DNA from 2 places in the Halomonas sp. NPDC076908 genome. Region 1 is predicted to be linked to the other one. Evidence: predicted binding sites of a transcription regulator. Region 1 holds the regulator's gene; the other holds the start of a gene.
What was found. The regulator sigma-54, encoded in region 1, starts transcription at its own class of promoters, with help from an activator protein. The targets are predictions, from matches to a motif close to TGGCACNNNNNTTGCTNT.
Positions count from the first base shown of each region.

Region 1 (9,194 bases):
CGTCGCATCCCTTGGATATAGTGGTTGAGTCGATTGCGCTTGATCGCTTGCTAGCGTTGGCGAATGTTGAGCACGACGCAGGTTCCCCAGCCCCTGGCTCCTGGTGGGAAGAGGTGGAAACCCAGCGAGATTCACCTGTGGCTATTCCTGACTGGTTGGCTGACGTGCCAGATGGACGACTGCGGTTAGCTGAAATCGCCATGGGAGCACGCCGTTTTGGCCCCTTAACGGCCTATTGGAAAACCGATGGAGAGCGTTTTTCACTCACCCCGGTAGGTTTGACGATGGGGCAACTTTCCGCCCGCGGCGAGCTACACTGGGAGGGTAGTTCACTTTCTAGCCACACTCGTGCCGATATCTCTATTCAGGGTGGTGACGTTGGGACTGCGCTAGAGCGTCTTGATCAGCCGGTGGTGATGCGCAGCCGGAGCACCGATGTGGTCGCGTCACTTGATTGGCCGGGTGCGCCCTGGCAGTTGGACTTGAGTCAATCCGATGGTTATATCCGAACCGATATTCGCGATGGACGGTTTGTAACGCTTGAGTCTGCACCGGTACGTTTAATTGGTTTGCTCAATTTCGACAATATTTTACGCCGCTTGCGGTTAGATTTTTCCGATGTCACCGGTGAGGGCACGGCATTTGACCGCGTGCAGGGAACTGCCGATGTGGCGGGTGGGCTTTTGACGCTGCGTGGGCCGTTGCAAATTGACGCTCCTGCCGCCACTCTTAAACTTACGGGTGATGTAGACCTTGTTAATCGTGAACTTGACCAGCGGCTTGGCGTCATACTGCCAGTGACCCAAAGCTTGCCCATCGCGGCGATTGCCGTTGGCGCGCCCATTGTAGGCGGCGCGCTGTTTCTCGCTGACCAGTTATTTGGCGACGCCTTAGATCGAGCCACGACACTCCATTATCGCGTGCGAGGCCCCTGGGCCTCGCCGCAGGTTACTTTAGAAGGCCCTCAATGACCGCATATAAAAATGATGTAGATACCGCTGCTGCCATCCTGTTAACGCCCGGCGGACTAGACTTAGATGCGCTGGAAACCGGCCTGGGCTATGCCATGGGCGCGGGTATTGATTATGCCGATTTATACTTTCAGCGTACTTGGCAAGAAGGTTGGGTATTGGAAGATGGTGAGGTCAAAGAGGCCAGCTATAACATTGACGGTGGCGTCGGTGTGCGCTCTATGGCGGGCGAAAAAACCGGCTTTGCCTACTCCAACCAAATTACAGCCGATGCACTAATGGATACAGGCCGTACGGCAGCGGGCATTGTGCGCAGTGGTAAACGGCTTCCAGGACAGGCGGTACACCAAGTGTCAGCTGCGTCACGCTACGCGGGTATTGATCCTTTGGCGGGGCTTAGTGCTGAAGATAAGGTGGCCATGCTAAAGCAAGCTGATCGTGTAGCGCGTGCAGCGGATCCCAGTATCAGCCAAGTCAGTGCCTCTCTTTCAGGCACTTATGAAGTCGTGTTGGTAAGGGCAAGCGACGGAACATTGGCGGCGGATATTCGTCCGCTAGTGCGCTTTAATGTCAGCGTTATTGCGGTCAAAAATGGCCGCCGTGAACGTGGCAGTGCCGGTGGTGGTGGCCGCTATTCAATGGCTAAGCTGCGTGATGATCAGGTAGCGGAGCACTACGCTAAAGAGGCTGTTCGCCAAGCCCTTGTCAATCTGGAAGCTATTGATGCGCCTGCCGGACAAATGCCTGTAGTGTTGGCGTCCGGGTGGCCGGGTATTTTGCTCCATGAGGCAGTTGGTCATGGCTTGGAAGGTGATTTTAACCGCAAAGGTAGTTCTGCTTTTGCTGGTCAGATGGGTAAACGCGTCGCCGCTAAAGGCGTCACTATTGTAGATGACGCAACAATATCAGATTCTCGTGGTTCGATGAGCGTCGATGATGAAGGTACGCCGGGTCAATATACACCGCTTATCGAAGACGGTATTTTGACCGGCTATATGCAGGACAAGCTCAACGCCCGCTTGATGGGCATGGCGCCAACGGGTAACGCTCGCCGCGAGTCCTTTGCGCATTTACCGATGCCACGTATGACCAATACCGTCATGCTGGCGGGCCAGGATGAGCCCAGCGACATTATTAAAAGCGTTAAGCGTGGCATTTATGCGGTGAGCTTTGGCGGCGGCCAAGTCGATATTACCTCTGGGAAGTTCGTATTCTCCGCTAGCGAAGCCTACCTGATTGAAGACGGCAAGGTGACGGCACCCGTAAAAGGAGCCACGCTGATTGGTAACGGGCCAGAAGCGATGCAACGCGTCTCAATGATTGGTCACGACATGGCACTTGATACAGGGATTGGCGTGTGTGGGAAAGAGGGGCAGGGCGTACCGGTCGGTGTTGGTCAGCCCACCTTGAAATTGGATGAGCTGACCGTCGGTGGTACGCAGTCTTAAAGCGCTTTTTTAAAGGGGCTTTTTTTAAAGGGCTAAGGTCTCGCGCAGGTGTTTGAACAGCTTGCGTGAGCTGGTAGGCGGTTTGCCCTGTTCGCGCTCACGCTGAGCGTTGCGAATTAGTTGTCGTAGCGTTTGGCGGTCGGCATCGGGGTACTCTGCCATGAAAAGATCAACAGCATCATCGCCCTCATCAATTAAGCGTTCCCGCCATTTTTCGAGGCGGTGAAAAGCGTGGTCGCGTTGCTCCTGTTCTTGATCAATAGAGTCGAAGACGCCTTGAATGGCCGTGAGGTCTTCTTTACGAATTAATTTGCCGACGTACTGCATGTGCCGACGGCGGCCTTCATGGGAGCGTATGCGCGATGTTTCCTCGATAGCACGCAGCATATCGTCCGAGAGAGGAAAGCGGGCGCGCTCGGCTGGCCGCATAGCAATTAAAGTTTCCCCAAGTGCCTGTAAGGCATGCATTTCGCGTTTGAGTTGCGACTTGCTAGGGCGTTCTTCCTGGTCTTCTGTTTCAACAGGATCGGGACGTTGCTTTCGCATAATGTGACTCACTGACTAGATTCGTTGCAGCATTATACCAGCTGCGAGTACAACATTGATTAGCCGAAGACATTCTCTTGAAAGACGTTGGTTGAGAGACATTCGGTTGATAAAGGAGGTTATATGGCACAGGAATTTGATGCAGCGGCGCAGCAGTCATTATTGACCGCGCGGGCTGAAGAGGCGTTAGCGTTGGCAAAACGCTTAGGCGCGGATGCGGCTGAAGTAGGTGCAAGCGTTGACCAGGGCGTTGGGGTCAGCGTGCGCTTAGGTGAAGTAGAGACGGTTGAATTGTCGCGTGATCAAGGCATTGCCGTAACATTATATGTAGGTCAGCGTAAGGGCAGTGCATCATCTACCGATGCTAGCAGTGCCTCCATTCAGGCGGCCGTTGAGAAAGCGTTTGCTATCGCCCGATACACCGGGGAAGACCCGGCTGCTGGGCTGGCGGATGCTTCGCTAATGGCCACCGAACTGCCCGACCTAAAAGTGCACTACCCCTGGGCGTTAACAACCGATGAGGCGATTGAGCTAGCGCTTGCCTGCGAACAGGCTGGGCGTGAGGTTGAAGGGATTACTCAGTCCGATGGCGCTTCGCTCTCCAGCGGTGAAGGGGTTCGTGTCTATGCCAATAGCCATGGTTTTTTGGGCACTCAAAAAGGTAGCAGTCATTCTCTCTCCTGCATGCTGATTGCTCAGGATGCGGGCGGCATGCAGCGCGACTATGACTATACTTCTGGGCGAGATCCCCGCAGCTTGCGTGATCCTGCCGAGGTGGGTCAAGAGGCGGCTGCACGCACCCTGCGTCGGCTTGGGGCCAAGCGTCCCCCTACGGGTACGTTTCCAGTGCTGTTTGACCCCTCGTTAGCCGGTGGCTTGATAGGGCATTTACTTGGCGGTCTAGCCGGTGGGGCGTTATATCGGCAGGCGTCGTTTCTCTGCGATCGATTGGGAACGCCGCTATTTCCTGATTGGTTTAGCTTAGAGGAGCGCCCGATGGAAATCGGCGCTATGGCGAGTACGCCGTTTGATGGCGAAGGCGTGCAAACCCGCAATAACCGTTTTATCAATCAAGGCCGTATTGCAAGCTACATGCTGTCTTCTTACAGCGCGCGGCGATTAAATATGCAAACCACGGGGAATGCCGGTGGAGCCCGCAATGTTCGCCTGACGGCGCCATTACAGCCCCGTGATCACTTACTGAAAGAGATGGGGCGAGGTATTTGGGTAACGGAGTTAATGGGGCAGGGGGTCAACGGTGTTACCGGTGATTACTCACGTGGAGCAGCCGGCTTTTGGGTGGAAAACGGTAAGGTTCAGTACCCGATTGAAGAGTTCACTATCGCTAGCAATCTCGAGCGAATGTTTTCAGGATTGGTGGGGATAGGCGATGACACTGATACCCGCGGAAGTGTTCACACGGGTAGTTGGTTAGTTGATGCGATGACCGTTGCTGGTGACTAATAAGTAAAAGCGTAGCCTACTGATCTTCTTCAAATCGCGCTTCGAACAGCGCTTGAATTGCTTCAAGCGCTTGTTCTGCATCGTCGCCTTCAGCGTTGACTCTCAGCTCAGTGCCGCAGGGGGCGGCGAGCATTAGTAGCGACATGATATTGGCGGCGTCAGCGACCTGTTGCTGTTTATAAACACGTATTTTAGCCGTGAATTGTTGACCGCATTTGACCAGTTTGGTGGCCGCGCGGGCATGTAGTCCGCGCTGATTGGTAAGTGTGAGTATTCTTTCTGGCACCCTGGTTCCTTTTCGCCGAGTGGTGTCATTAATGGGTAGAAACGCTTAAGAAGTCTCTTGCCGTTTGTCGATGTGGGGGAGATTGGTTAACGGGAGCGCTGACTGATCGCTCAGCGTGTACTGCAAGCCTAACTCGCGATGACGCAGTTGCACCTCGCCCATTCGGGGTGCCAGCCTTTTCGCTAACTGTTCGACCATATACACCGAGCGATGCTGTCCGCCAGTGCACCCAATAGCTATGGTCATATAGCTGCGTTGGCTATTCTGGTAGGCGGGTAGCCAACGCTCAAGCCAAGCCTGAATATCATTGCTCATATCATCGACAATGGGATAACTGCTTAAAAAAGCCACAATGTTAGCGTCGCGGCCGGTAAATTGACGCAGCGTTGGATCCCAATAAGGGTTCGGCAGGCAGCGCACATCGAAGACCAAATCTGCATCCATGGGGACGCCGCGCTTATAACCAAATGATTCAAATGTTAGGGTAAGCTGATCGCGCCGCTGATGCGCGACCTGATCGGTAATGCGGCGACGTAAATCGTGTACCGACAATCGTGAGGTGTCGATCAGCAGGTCGGCCAAATCGCGAATGTCGTGTAGCGTTTCCTCTTCTTTATTAATTGCCTCTTCCAGCGTCATCTCGCTATCGCGGGTCAACGGATGCCTGCGCCGCGTCGCTGAGTAGCGTTCAAGAAGAATGCGAGCATCAGTGGTCAAATAAATGACTTGAAAATCTATTTGACGCTGGCGTAGCTCGTTCAATTGGGCGGGAAGGCGCTCTAGTGCGCCAGGCAAGTTGCGGGCATCAATGCTGACCGCCAAATGCGTGCGTTCGCCTTGGTCGCGTAATTCATCCACCAATGAACCCAGCAGCATGGCGGGAAGGTTATCAATGGCGTAGTAGCCAAGGTCTTCCAGCGCTTGTAAGGCGATGGATTTACCAGACCCCGAGCGGCCGCTAATGATCACCAGTTGCATTTAGACTCTCTTTGCTTTGAGCAGGCTGAGTTGATGGTAGCTACTAGACAAGCAGAGTTAGATAAGCAGAGTGCCTGAGACCATTGTTAGGGGGCTGACTGTTCACGAATTTTAGCGGTAATAAGATCGAGTAACTCGCGCTGGCTGCCTGCTTTGCGCAGTTGCTGGCGGGTATCCGCGTCATTCATGATAGTGGCCACTTGACCTAACAAGGACAGGTGCGTGTCATCTGCCTCTTCTGGTACGAGCAACACAAACACTAAATCAACTGGATCTCCGTCGATAGCATCAAAATCGATTGGCTCCGACAGCTTCAAGAAACCAGCGATTGGCGTTGAGCAGTGAGGGCTACGCGCATGAGGGATAGCCACACCGTTACCTATACCTGTACTGCCTAAGCGTTCTCTACCGATTAATCGGCTAAACACTTCTTGGCTATCTAGGCTGGGCGTGTTTTGGGCAATAAAGGTGCTGAAAAACTCCAGCACCCTTTTTTTGCTGCCCCCGGGCACATCGTATAGAACGCGTTCCGGGGGGAGTATGGTTTCCAACGTCATTGAATTAACGCACACCTGCGCCTTGGGCGCGAGCTTGTGCTTTTTCCTTGTGTTTAACGAGTTGACGATCAATTTTATCCGCTAAAGCATCAATCGCGGCATACATATCACTGTCGAGAGCTTCTGCATGTAGATCTGCACCTGCTGCGTGCAGTGTACAAGCGGCTTGCTGTCGCTCTTTTTCTACAGATAAGGTGACTTGCACCGTGGTTATATTGTCGTAATGACGCTCGACACGTTCAAGTTTTTCATTGACATAGTCACGCAAGGCGTCAGTCAGATCTACGTGATGACCAGTGATATTAACTTGCATTGACGTACTCCTTATCCATCGGACTGTACTTCGATTGTAACCCTTTTTGCCGCGTTGCAAAGCCCTTGTAGAGAGTTTACTTACTATTGATACAGCCTTAGCGTAAACGACGGCGTTCGCTAGAGGAGGGGATGCCCATGGCTTCGCGATATTTGGCTACCGTTCGGCGTGCAACCTGAATGCCACCCTCGTCTAAAAGCGTCACTAAACGGCTATCAGAGAGGGGTTTGCCAGGCGGCTCTTCGTTTATCAGCTTTTTTAGTCGTGCTCGAATGGCGGTGCTGGAGTGGCTATCGCCATCTTGACCGCTCACTTGGCTGGAGAAAAAGTATTTGAGTTCGAACACGCCGCGGGGCGTATGGATGTATTTCTGGGTAGTCACCCTAGATATGGTCGATTCGTGCATTTCTACCGCTTCCGCAATATCTGCCAATATCAGCGGCTTCATAGCCTCTTCGCCGTGTTCTAAAAAGCCAATTTGGCGGGTGATAATCTCGCGGCCCACGCGTAGCAGCGTATCGTTACGACTGGAAAGACTCTTAATTAACCAGCGCGCTTCTTGTAAATGCTCTTTTAAGAACTGATTGTCCTGACTTTTATCTGCGCGCTTAATCAAGCTTGCATAGTCAGGCTGAATACGCAGTCGTGGCAAGGCTTCTGGGTTGAGCTCCAGATGCCAGCCTTCGTTGTCGTGACGCACCACTAAGTCGGGAGTGATGTAGCTATCGTCAGTGACGCCATAAGCGCTTCCTGGGCGTGGGTCGAGACTGCGGATCAATAGGATGACATCGCCCAGCTGCTCATCATTTAGCCCCAGGCGGCGCTTTAATAAGCGCATATCGTCCTTACCAAGTGCTTCAAGAAATTGGCGGACAAGGCGGCGGGCAGGGACGAGTAGCGGTGTGTCATCGGGCAGTGCAGCCAACTGCAACATTAAGCATTCGCGCAGGTCGCGGGCAAAGATGCCGGTAGGTTCAAACTGCTGCAGTTTAAGCAGTATGGTCTCGATTTCGCGCTGGCTGAGGCCATCGATACCTTGGGCGCGCAGTCCTTCACGAATGTCGTTAAGCGGTTGGGTTAAATAACCATTGGCGTCTAGCGCATCGATCAGGCTTTCCGCAACTAAATGCTCACGGGGACTAAAATCGGTCATGGCGAGTTGCCACAGCAGGTGGCCGTGGAGACTTTGCCCTGCGGCCTGGCGCTCAAAGTCAGGGCCCTCGCCGCTGCTACCGCTCATGCTGCCCATGTCTTGGTAAGTATCCGACCAATCGCTGTCTACCGAAAGTTCGGTAGGGATACTCTCTGACCACTCTTCCTCTTTAGGCTCGCTGACAGCTTGTTCGCTGAACTCATCTTCTTGCTCCAGCATAGGGTTCGCGTCTAGCGCCTGCTGAATTTCTTGACGAAGGTCGAGCGTTGATAGTTGCAATAAGGCAATCGCCTGCTGCAACTGAGGCGTCATGGTCAGCTGTGTGCCGATACGCAACTGAAGAGAAGCTTTCATGACCATCTGAGAACCACTCGTTAATCGGAAAGGTTCACCCTAGTGCGAGTGGTGGCTGTGTGCAAGTGCAATAAGCATGCCATTGGTATAAAAATTATCGTAGAGCACTGATTAGAGGTGAAAAACAGCTTAGAGGCGAAAATCAGCACCCAAATAAACGTCTCGCACCTTCTGGTTGGTGAGAATTGACTCGGGAGAGCCACTGGCAATGATCTGGCCGTCGCCTACGATATAGGCGATATCGCAAATATCGAGGGTTTCACGTACGTTGTGATCAGTGATCAGCACGCCGATATGTCGCTGCTTTAGCGCACGAATAATGGTTTTAATATCGCCAACTGAGATGGGGTCAACCCCAGCAAAAGGTTCGTCAAGCAAAATAAAGGCAGGCTCCGTGGCTAGTGAACGGGCAATTTCGACACGTCGCCGCTCGCCGCCAGATAGGCTCATGCCTAAATTGTTGCGAATATGGGTGATATGAAAGTCTTCTAGCAAAGCTTCCAAGCGCGCTTCGCGCCCTGCACTGTCAAGCTCTTTGCGGGTCTCCAGAATCGCCATAATATTATCGCTAACCGATAGTTTGCGAAAAATTGACGCTTCTTGGGGAAGGTAGCCAATACCTGCCATTGCCCGCTCATGCATGGGTGCCCGGGTCAAATCCAGATCATCAATGCCGACCTTGCCCGCATCCGCTTTTACCAAGCCGACAATCATATAAAACGAGGTGGTTTTGCCTGCGCCGTTGGGCCCCAGTAAACCGACGACGCTACCTTGAGATATCTCCAGATTGATATCTTTAACCACCTGACGACGCTTATAGCTTTTAGCTAAGTGTTGGGCATAGAGGGTTTTTATCGGCGCAGTTTCAGCAGTTGCCACAAGCTGACTCCCTATTGTGCTGGCTGAAGGGTCATTCGGATGCGCTGCGGCTCGCTGCCGTCAACGTCTGAGCGTGCTTGAATCACTTCACGGTCAATAAAGTACTCCAACCGTCCACCGGTAAATCGATCATCCTCTTGGGTCAATTCAGCTTGATCAATTAACTCTACGCGGCGCTCTGCAACATGGTAAATGATGCGCCGGGCCCAGCCTTCAGTAGGGCCTTCCTGTCCTTCAGTTTGATG
Region 1 covers NZ_JBNNIW010000006.1:86,021-95,214, reverse strand. Annotated here, with positions in the region: gene ACQKE4_RS05310 (YhdP family protein) at 1-971, shown strand, start outside; gene tldD (metalloprotease TldD) at 968-2,419, shown strand; gene yjgA (ribosome biogenesis factor YjgA) at 2,444-2,965, opposite strand; gene pmbA (metalloprotease PmbA) at 3,089-4,429, shown strand; gene ACQKE4_RS05290 (HPr family phosphocarrier protein) at 4,446-4,715, opposite strand; gene rapZ (RNase adapter RapZ) at 4,761-5,693, opposite strand; gene ptsN (PTS IIA-like nitrogen regulatory protein PtsN) at 5,780-6,250, opposite strand; gene hpf (ribosome hibernation-promoting factor, HPF/YfiA family) at 6,255-6,563, opposite strand; gene ACQKE4_RS05270 (RNA polymerase factor sigma-54) at 6,661-8,076, opposite strand; gene lptB (LPS export ABC transporter ATP-binding protein) at 8,200-8,949, opposite strand; gene lptA (lipopolysaccharide transport periplasmic protein LptA) at 8,961-9,194, opposite strand, start outside.

Region 2 (9,194 bases), on a different contig from region 1:
GTCGCCCCCATTTTGTTCCTTGCTTCCGATGAAGCCAGTTACATCACTGGTAGCGTACTGCCTGTAGCGGGCGGCGACCTTGGCTAGCATTGGTTGGGAAAAAGATAATTCTAAATAAAGCGTTAGCTATAACTCTAAACACAATAATCCCCTGGAGCACACCGTGAAACATATTGAGAAAGGCGTCAGCCTAAGGCACGCGCCCCGCGATTTCCTGCGCGACCTCAATGCCGACAACGCCAGTACTGGGCTAGTGGCGGGAATTTTAGGGCTCAGCGTTGGGGTCGTTCACATCAGCGCTGGCACGTCTGCGGGTCTGGATTCCTCCTTCATCATGATTTGGGTCATCAGCTATCTGATGATCAATGGTTTGTTTGGGCTTTTCATGCCAGCTTACTACCGCTTGCCGCTGCCAATGGCTAACTCTATCCCAGGGGCATTAATGTTTGCAGCCGTCATCCCGGTAATAGGTTTGGAGGCTGCGCTAGGTGCGAGCTTGATTGCAGGTGCTATTACCCTGATTGCTGGTTTGACTGGCGTGATGGGCATTGTGATGCGCCTGATTCCTATGCCGATTGTCATGGGTATGGTTGGCGGCATGCTGCTTAGCTTTGGCCTCAATATGGTGCGTCCGTTGGAAAGTGCTATTGTGCCAGCCTCCATCATGATTCTGGCTTTCTTCTTTTCTGCACGGCTGTTTCGTAAGATTCCGCCCCTGATTGTGGCGATGTTAGCCGGAATCCTCTACCTAATAGCGACCGGTGTGGACCTCTCCGGTATCGAGGCGACGATCCGTTTCCCCGAGTTCATTGTTCCAGAATTCACTTTGGGTGCCTTTCTAACGTACGGTTTGCCGCTTGCCATTATCCTTGTAGGAATGGAGACACCCGCAGGCGTCGGTTTAGTGAAGGGAATGGGTTACAAAGAAGTGCCCGCCAATGCGATCACGGCGGTGGGCGGTCTAGGCACCATGGTGTCAGCCTTTTTCAATCTACACAGTACCTGTATTGCTGCGCCTATGACCGGTATCTGCGCATCTCCAGAGGCGGGTACTCACGATAAGCGCTGGGTAGCGGCGGTAATTGCTGGGGCTATCTTTGTCGTTGCCGCACCTTTCTACGGCTATGTGGTCAGCCTACTGGAGGCTACGCCGCGCTACTTTATTGCCATTATCGCTGGGCTGGCACTGATGCGGGTCATCACCTCCTCGATGGCTATCGCCTTTTCAGGCAAGAAGCATGAAATAGGTGCACTGTTTGCCTTTCTAATTGCCGCGTCGGGAATTCAGATTCTCGGCATCGGCGCCACGTTTTGGGCGTTGGTATTGGGCGTGGTCGTTTCAGCAATCTTCGAAACCAAGGACTTCGAGTTTATTTTCACCCGTGAGGTGGTCACCAAAAGCGGTTGACCTTTTGTTACCTCTGTCACTCGATAACCGCATCCTCCTTTGCCCGTGTCTGCTATCGCTGCTCGGGCATTTTTTCTCAACAGCATTGGATAAAAATGCCGATGGAGAACTTCCACCGGCAAAAGCTTGTTTTCAATGCACTTAAGGCGGTGCGCTGATGCCGCGTCCACTATAAGCTAGCCAGCATTAATGGATGCTATACGCTCAGCCATTCATCCGGATAATAGGCTTAAGCGTCATTCCTTCAGCACTATCGGCGGCTGCTTGGTTGATGTCCTCAAAGGAGTAATACTTCACCAGCTTATCGAAGGGGAAGCGACCCTGTTGGTAAAGTTCTACCAACTGAGGAATAAACTGTCTTGCCACGCTGTCTCCTTCGACGATACCGCGAATACTTTTTCCTCCTAAAAGGAGATCGTTCACATCAAAAGCGGCCTCGGTGCCCAAAGCAGGAGCCCCCACCACCCCTAGCATGCCTAGACCGCCAAGGGCATCTACCCCTTGACGAAGCACCTCGGGACGGCCTGTCGACTCCAACGCGAAATCAACACCGCCTCCGCTTATTTGCTGAATACGTTCTACTACTGACTCCTCTTTGGAGTTGATGGTATGTGTCGCCCCCAGCTCTTTGGCTAGCTCCAGGCGTGAAGGGATGATGTCAATGGCAATAATGGTAGTGGCACCTGCAATTTTTGCTGCCATGATGGACGCAAGCCCCACGGCCCCTGCACCAAAGGCGGCAAAACGGCTTCCAGGCGTGACTTTGAGAGCATTGATAACGGCACCGGCGCCTGTCTGTATGCCGCAACCTAGGGGGCCAAGTAATTCAAGAGGCGCGTCTTTTGGCACTTTGACTGCATTGTTTTCCCGGCTCAGGGAGTAGGTAGCGAAGGAGGACTGGCCAAAAAAATGATCGTGCAGAGGCTGGTTGTTACCATCACGAATGGCTTGGAAGCCGTCGGGGTCACCACCGCTGAAATTGCGTCCAAAAAAGTCTTTACAGTACGATGCATGTCCGGCATCACAAGGGTTGCAAGCACCGCAGTATGCATAACTCAGGACGACGTGGTCGCCAATTTCAAGTGAGGTAACTCCAGGGCCTACGGCTTCCACAACACCTGCGCCCTCATGCCCCAATACGGCAGGTAATGGCACCGGATAATACTGATCACGTACGATCAGGTCTGTATGGCACATACCGGTCGCCACCACCCTGACCAGCACTTCGTCTCCCTGGGGTGGGCGAATGCTCGCTTTTTCTATTGTAAAGTCAGCTCCTTTCTCTCGGGTGACTGCAACTGTGATGTCTGTGTGTGTATTGTTTGTCATGGTTCGCCTCGGTATTGCGTTGTAATAAGAAATTTCTGGCTAAAGGCAGCATTTAAAGAGGGTAGGCGGGCGCCTCCCCCTTGAGCGTTAGCCACTGCCACTGCGTGAATTCATCTATATTGCTGCTCCCCCCCACGCTGGTTCCATTGCCTGAGGCGCCAACCCCGCCGAAGGGGTTGATGACTTCGTCATTCACTGTTTGATCATTAATGTGCAACAACCCTGTTCTTAGCTGCTCGCCTAAGCGTAAAGCACGGCCCGCATCGCGCGAAATCACCCCGGCCGATAGCCCATACTCTGTATTATTGGCAAGTGCTACTGCCTCTGCGTCTGTGTCGAAAGGGATAACCACGGCAATAGGGGCAAACGCCTCCTCGTGAAAAATAGGGTTATCGGTGGTGACATCGCTGACGACCGCCGGCTTAAAGAAAAGCCCGTCAGTTTCACCACCCACGAGTACGTTGCCCCCGGACGCTTTTGCGCGAGACAGCAGGTCACATGCGTGATCCAGTTGGCCCTTGTCAATCAATGGGCCGAGAGCGAATTCTCCACTGCGCGGGTCACCAACGCTTAAGCTGCGTGCTTTCTCTGTCAGGCGTTCGAGGAAACGATCATAGATGTCCCGCTGAACCAGAATGCGGCCGCTCGACATGCAGATTTGACCCTGATGCAGATAGGCCCCCCAAGTGGCATTACTAATGGCCAAATCTAGGTCGGCATCATCAAGTATGATCAGCGAGTTTTTGCCGCCTAGCTCCAGCGATACTTTCTTAAGCAAACGGCCCGCGGTTTCGCCAATTTTTCGTCCTGCGGCTGTCGAGCCCGTAAACTGAATCATGGCAACGTTACGGTTCTCGACCAGTGCCGCCCCTGCTTCACCGCCTCCTGGCAGCATGGCAAGCACACCTTTAGGTAAGCCCGCCATCTCAAATAGACGCGCAATACTGACACCGCCACATACACTGGTGCGTGGGTCGGGTTTGAGTATGACCGCATTACCCAATGCCAGCGCAGGGGCGACCGCGCGTATAGCGAGGTACAGGGGAAAGTTAAAAGGTGATATGACGCCGACTACACCCACAGGACGACGGCGTGCAATATTGAGTCGGCCAGGCGTTGAGGGCATCAGCTCTCCCGCCGCACGTGAAGGTAACGAGGCGGCTTCGTGCAGTACTTTTATTGATATCGCCACTTCAAACGCGGCCTTGGCGGGCGTTGAACCGCTCTCGTCTATGAGCCAGTGGATCAATTCATCTTGGTGCTCCTCAGCGGTACGGGCGGCTTGGCGCATGATGGCCGCACGCTCATCGTATGAAGTGTCGCCCCAAGCAATGGCGGCTTCATGGCTTTTGTCGGCGACGGCATCTAACTGCTCGCTTGTCGTGCTGCCAATATGGCCGAGAGTTTCACCACTGGCAGGTGCCGTGACCGGCAATACATTGCCTGAACCGGCTACCCATTGACCTGTAAACACGTGCTCTTGCCATATGGTAGGTTTCAGTAATAGTGCATCGGACATGATGTTTCTCCTTTTCAATCGTCTCCCGCGTGCTCCAATATCGGTGCTACGCTTTTCTCTAAGTTACCCCATTGCCTTAGCCATGCTTGTGGCAACAAGGCCTAGGGGGCATATGCCATTGTGTTGGCGTTGTCAGTAGGTGAGTGTTCAGAATACTTTGGCTACACGAAGATTAATGCGCTGGTCTTCCTTGAAGCCATTTTCAACATTAATGTCCTGGCCGTACTGCAGCTGGAGTTGAAGAGTGGGCTGAACAAAGGTTGCGAACGTGGCCTGCCAGCGATTGTTATCAAGTGCGTCGTCTTGCCGAACTCCGCCAACGGTCGTTTCGCCGCCGAAGGAGTGATAGTAGGAGAGGGCAAGATGGCTTTGAGGGCTGAGTAAGTATTTGAAATGTGTCTGTAGGCTTTGGCTATCATTTTGCTCACGGCGCATACCTATAAAGTCATCGTTATCGCCGTAAGTCGCATATTCGGCGATGATATCCAGCATAAAATCGTCACCAAGACCGGTGACGTAACCTGCTTGGAAAATGCCTTTCCAGCGATTTTCACCGACATTAATGGGGCCATTAGAGGCGTCGTACTTTCCCGCAGGGATTGAGGCAAAGGCGGAGAAACCAAACCACTTTTGTTGATCCGGGTTGTTCACTAACCACGTAGTGGCGCCGATCATGGGATCGCCCATGCCACTAGAGGAGGTCGGCTCCAGAGGGCCGAAAGGTGCTTTCAATTCAACCCTACCAAAAGGCAGTATTATCTGGGGATTGACGGTATACCCACCGATATCCAGGTAGTGAATAAATCGGGCTAAACCGATACGGGTATCGAGCCCCGTATCACCGCGAAGCAAATCACCGTTCGCGTAAACTGAATCCCGGCTAGCATGCTGTAAATAAAGCAGCCCTAGCGTACTGCCTTCTGGTAGTGGTACGTAGTCACCTGGGTCTGTGGCAATTTCGGCGGCATTGGCGGTTAAAGTGGCGGTGGTGCTAAGCGTTAATGCTCCAGCCATCGCGAGAACATGTCGAATCTTTTTGCTCAGTGGGCTGCAGTGCATGGGCAGGCTATACGTCCGCATGTTATGTATCTCCATCATGCTTATTAATCTTGTAAGGTGCCTGCAATCTGTAGCGAGAAGCATGCCAACTGAGACGGTCGTGAATATTTATTTTAAGTTTTTGATTTTTATTATCCCCAAGCGTTCTTTCAGGGCCTTGATATAGTGCGTAGGCGTCTCAAAGTGAGAGCAATGTCTTAACATTCTCATTTTGATACAGCTTTAGCTTAGGGTGTATGCGCCGCTCTTCTGTTGCTCTTATGCCATGAGGCCCAGCTTGGACGGCTATTTTATGCTCTGGATTTCCTTGATTTTGCGATAAAGCGTGGCGCGGCCTATACCTAGATGTTTGGCAGCTTTGCTGATATTGCCATCGGTCTTTTCTAACGCTGCCTCGATCATATGCTGCTCTTGGGCCTTTAGTGTCGATGAGTAGCGCTTCCTTGAATGTTGAGGTGGGCTGTCAACGATCTCTGTGGGTAGGTGGCAAAGATCGATCAGATGATCGCTATCATCAGCCATTACATCAGCGTGTTTTAGGGCATGGCGCAGTTCGCGTACATTTCCTGGCCAGGGGTAGTTCTCCATTCGTTTGAGGGCATCAAATGATAGCTGACGCGTAGCCTGGGTGACTTGTGAACACTGCTCTACTAAAAATGCCTGTAACCGCGAGCGCTCTCTTAAAGGTGGGATTCTTAGCGGCATCCCTTGTATGCGGTAAAGCAGATCATCACGGAAAGCACCTTGAGCTACGGCTGATGCCAGATCATGGTGAGTTGCACAGATTAACTGGAAGTTTACGCTTTTCGTCTTACCCGCCCCCAGGCGGCTCACTTCGTGTGTTTCCAGCACTCTCAGCAGCCTGGATTGAAGAGTAAGGGGCATATCCCCAATTTCATCGAGAAATAAGGTGCCGCCGTTGGCCTGCTCGATCTTACCCGGCGCGCCGCCACGGCGAGCGCCTGTGTAGGCCCCCTCGGTATATCCAAAAAGCTCGCTTTCAATCAATGTCTCAGGAATAGCGGCGCAGTTAATAGCGATGAACTCTCCTGTTTTGTTGTCACTCTGTTCGTGAAGAGTCTTGGCCATGACTTCCTTGCCTACACCGGTTTCTCCCAGAATCAATACGGGAAGACGCTTGTTAACAGCTCTCAGGGCAAGTGGAATCTGTTTGTTAAGAGTCGCGTCGCCAAAGTCGGGTACTGATTCAACCGCTGACAAATGACGCTTGCTATCTTTGCAGGTAGCCGTTCCCTCAATCAGGCTTGTCTGATGCTGCACCGTTGGATTTAGTACGAAGGAAAGTCCGGAAGATGTCCGGCCTAACAATGGGGGGCGCTGACCCCTGGCGGCATCGACCAGTTCGCCAAAGCGAAGATCAAATAGTTCTTGGAAGTTTTTCGGGGCATGGCTAGCGGTGAGGCCGATCACTTCGCGCACCTTCGGCGTCATACCCAGGATTTCGCCCTCGGGGCCGAGGGCGATCAACATATCATTAGTTGTGGGTACTTGCTGCCAGCTTAGTTGCAGGATCAAGTAGGGCCGTAGCTGCATGATCAAGCGATGTTCGATCGCCCGCGCGCACTGGGTGACGAGTGAAAGTGCACTGCCTGGGGCCAAACTGTGCTCCCGAGTGATATCAATCGAACCAATCACTTGACCGTAGGGGGCGATGATGGGAGCGGCCGCACAATTCAGCGATTGATTAGTGGTGTAGTAGTGCTCCGGTCCTGAAACAGCAACAGGTCGGCCAGCCGTAAGCGCGCAGCTCATCGCCGATGTCCCAATGTATTGCTCCGAGAGATTGACCCCAGGACGGAAGGCCTGCTTGAGAACCCTGCCGGAGTGAGCGTTAGCTTGATAGGTGCATAGAGCATGGCCTTGGCGGTCAGTGAGTAGCAGTGCGTAGCCCGCACCACTAATGGTGCGATGAAGCTGTTCAATTGGGATAGTGGCTGCATTAGTAAGATTTTGATTTTTTTGTTTAATTTCGTTAAATCTACTGCACGGTACCGTTTCGTATATGACCCGCTCAGTCACACTCTTGTGCTCGGCGATACAGCGTTTCCATGAGTTCAGGATAGCTTCGTCTATTATTCCATTAGGAATATTCCCATCTTGGAAGAAAGCCTTTCTAGCCTCACTCAGCCTTTGTAAGGGCGTCAGTTGTGTATTCATTTATCCCTCTTCACTGCAATATTGTTCTATGTGGGCTTCAAATTCGGATGCGTTGCCAAGGATCTATTACATAAGAAAATATTAAATTGGTCATTGGAGCTTGCCTTGCACTGGCTTGTTATTCTTTTGTCGTAATTCAAAAATCTGTTGGATGCCCTCTTAGGTGTGAAATGCCCTGTACAGGGTTAACTAAACCCTACATAACAAAAAAAATAAATAAGCCGAGTATCCCTTTCGCAGAGCAGTAAGAATACTTCCATGTTTTTATTTATTTTTTACATATAAAACAATTGGTTATTTTTTAACAAAGCATTAGAAAGCATTGATGCTTGTAGGTGAGGGTGCCGCATCGAGATACCTATGAAGTATGGCAAGGAACTCAAACGATATTGGTCTGTTAAGTGGGGTCTAGTCGATATTACTGACGAACCAACAACAACTGTCGTCTTTAAGCCCATGATAGACGTACCCCAATCTCACCTCGAATGTTGCTGCTATCGCCGGGCCCCAAGACAACAATAAAACCAACGATAGGGTTTCACCATGACCGTAAAAATATTCGACACGCCCGAAGTGCAAGATTTCCTAAATGCCGTTGCTGGCGTTGATCAGTCAGGCGGCAATGACCGCGCCAAGCAGATCGTCCATCGCTTAGTCGGCGACCTATTCAAGCTGATTGACGACTTCGATGTCACGGAAGAAGAGTACTGGGCGGGCGTTAACCTGCTCAATGCGCTGGGTAGCCAGACCCAGTTCGGCTTGTTGTCCCCGGGGCTCGGCTTTGACCACTTTCTCGACATGCGCCAAGACGCTATTGATGCCGAAGCCAAGCGTACTGGCGGTACCCCGCGCACCATCGAAGGCCCGCTCTACGTGGCTGGCGCCCCGGAAGCCGAAGGCTTCGCGCGCATGGACGACGGCAGTGATGCCGATGGCGAGGTGATGTGGCTGACCGGTCAGGTGCGTGATGTCGACGGCACCCCGATTCCCGGCGCCAAGGTCGAGATTTGGCACTGCAATTCCAAGGGCGGCTACTCCTTCTTTGACCCCTCTCAGGACGAGTACAACATGCGCCGCACGATCTATGCGGATAGCGACGGCCGTTACACCGCGCGCAGTATTATCCCCTCCGGCTACGGCGTACCTGAAGGTGCCCCCACCGATGTGGTGCTCAAGTCATTGGGCCGCCACGGCGAGCGTCCGGCGCATATCCACTACTTTGTCTCCGCACCGGGCCATCAGCACCTGACCACCCAGATCAACCTGGCGGGCGACCCCTACACCTATGACGACTTCGCCTTTGCCACCCGCGAAGAGCTGGTGGTGCCCGCCGAGCGTATTGACGACCCGGCCGAGATCGCCAAGCGCGAGCTTGACGGCCCCTTCTCCCACGTGGTGTTCGATGTGGAGCTGGCCCAAACCGACGCCGCCGAACTGCAGGTACGTCACGCCCGCCCGCGGGCTAAAGAAGACGACCAGGATCTGGCCAGCCAGCTCGCCGGTACTGCCAAGGTTTAACGCCTCATAACCACGCGCTGACGATTGCCGTTGACCACCGTCCGGTGCGTCAGCGCTACCTCCAGGTTATGCCAAAGCATTGAGGAGAGAGATCATGACCACACAGCTTGATCAGCTCGAAGCCCGCGTGCGCGGCGCCGTCCAAGACGACCCCGCCCAGGGCATCTTCCGCTGCCACCGCAG
Region 2 covers NZ_JBNNIW010000059.1:1,899-11,092, forward strand. Annotated here, with positions in the region: gene benD (benzoate diol dehydrogenase BenD) at 1-87, shown strand, start outside; gene ACQKE4_RS19480 (benzoate/H(+) symporter BenE family transporter) at 164-1,408, shown strand; gene ACQKE4_RS19485 (NAD(P)-dependent alcohol dehydrogenase) at 1,613-2,737, opposite strand; gene ACQKE4_RS19490 (benzaldehyde dehydrogenase) at 2,790-4,256, opposite strand; gene ACQKE4_RS19495 (transporter) at 4,404-5,336, opposite strand; gene ACQKE4_RS19500 (sigma-54-dependent Fis family transcriptional regulator) at 5,601-7,493, opposite strand; gene catA (catechol 1,2-dioxygenase) at 8,037-9,011, shown strand; partial or broken gene ACQKE4_RS19510 (aromatic ring-hydroxylating oxygenase subunit alpha) at 9,106-9,194, shown strand, end outside.
Region 2: ACQKE4_RS19490 (benzaldehyde dehydrogenase) is a predicted target of sigma-54. The motif match lies at 4,333-4,350, and genes of this name have one in related genera.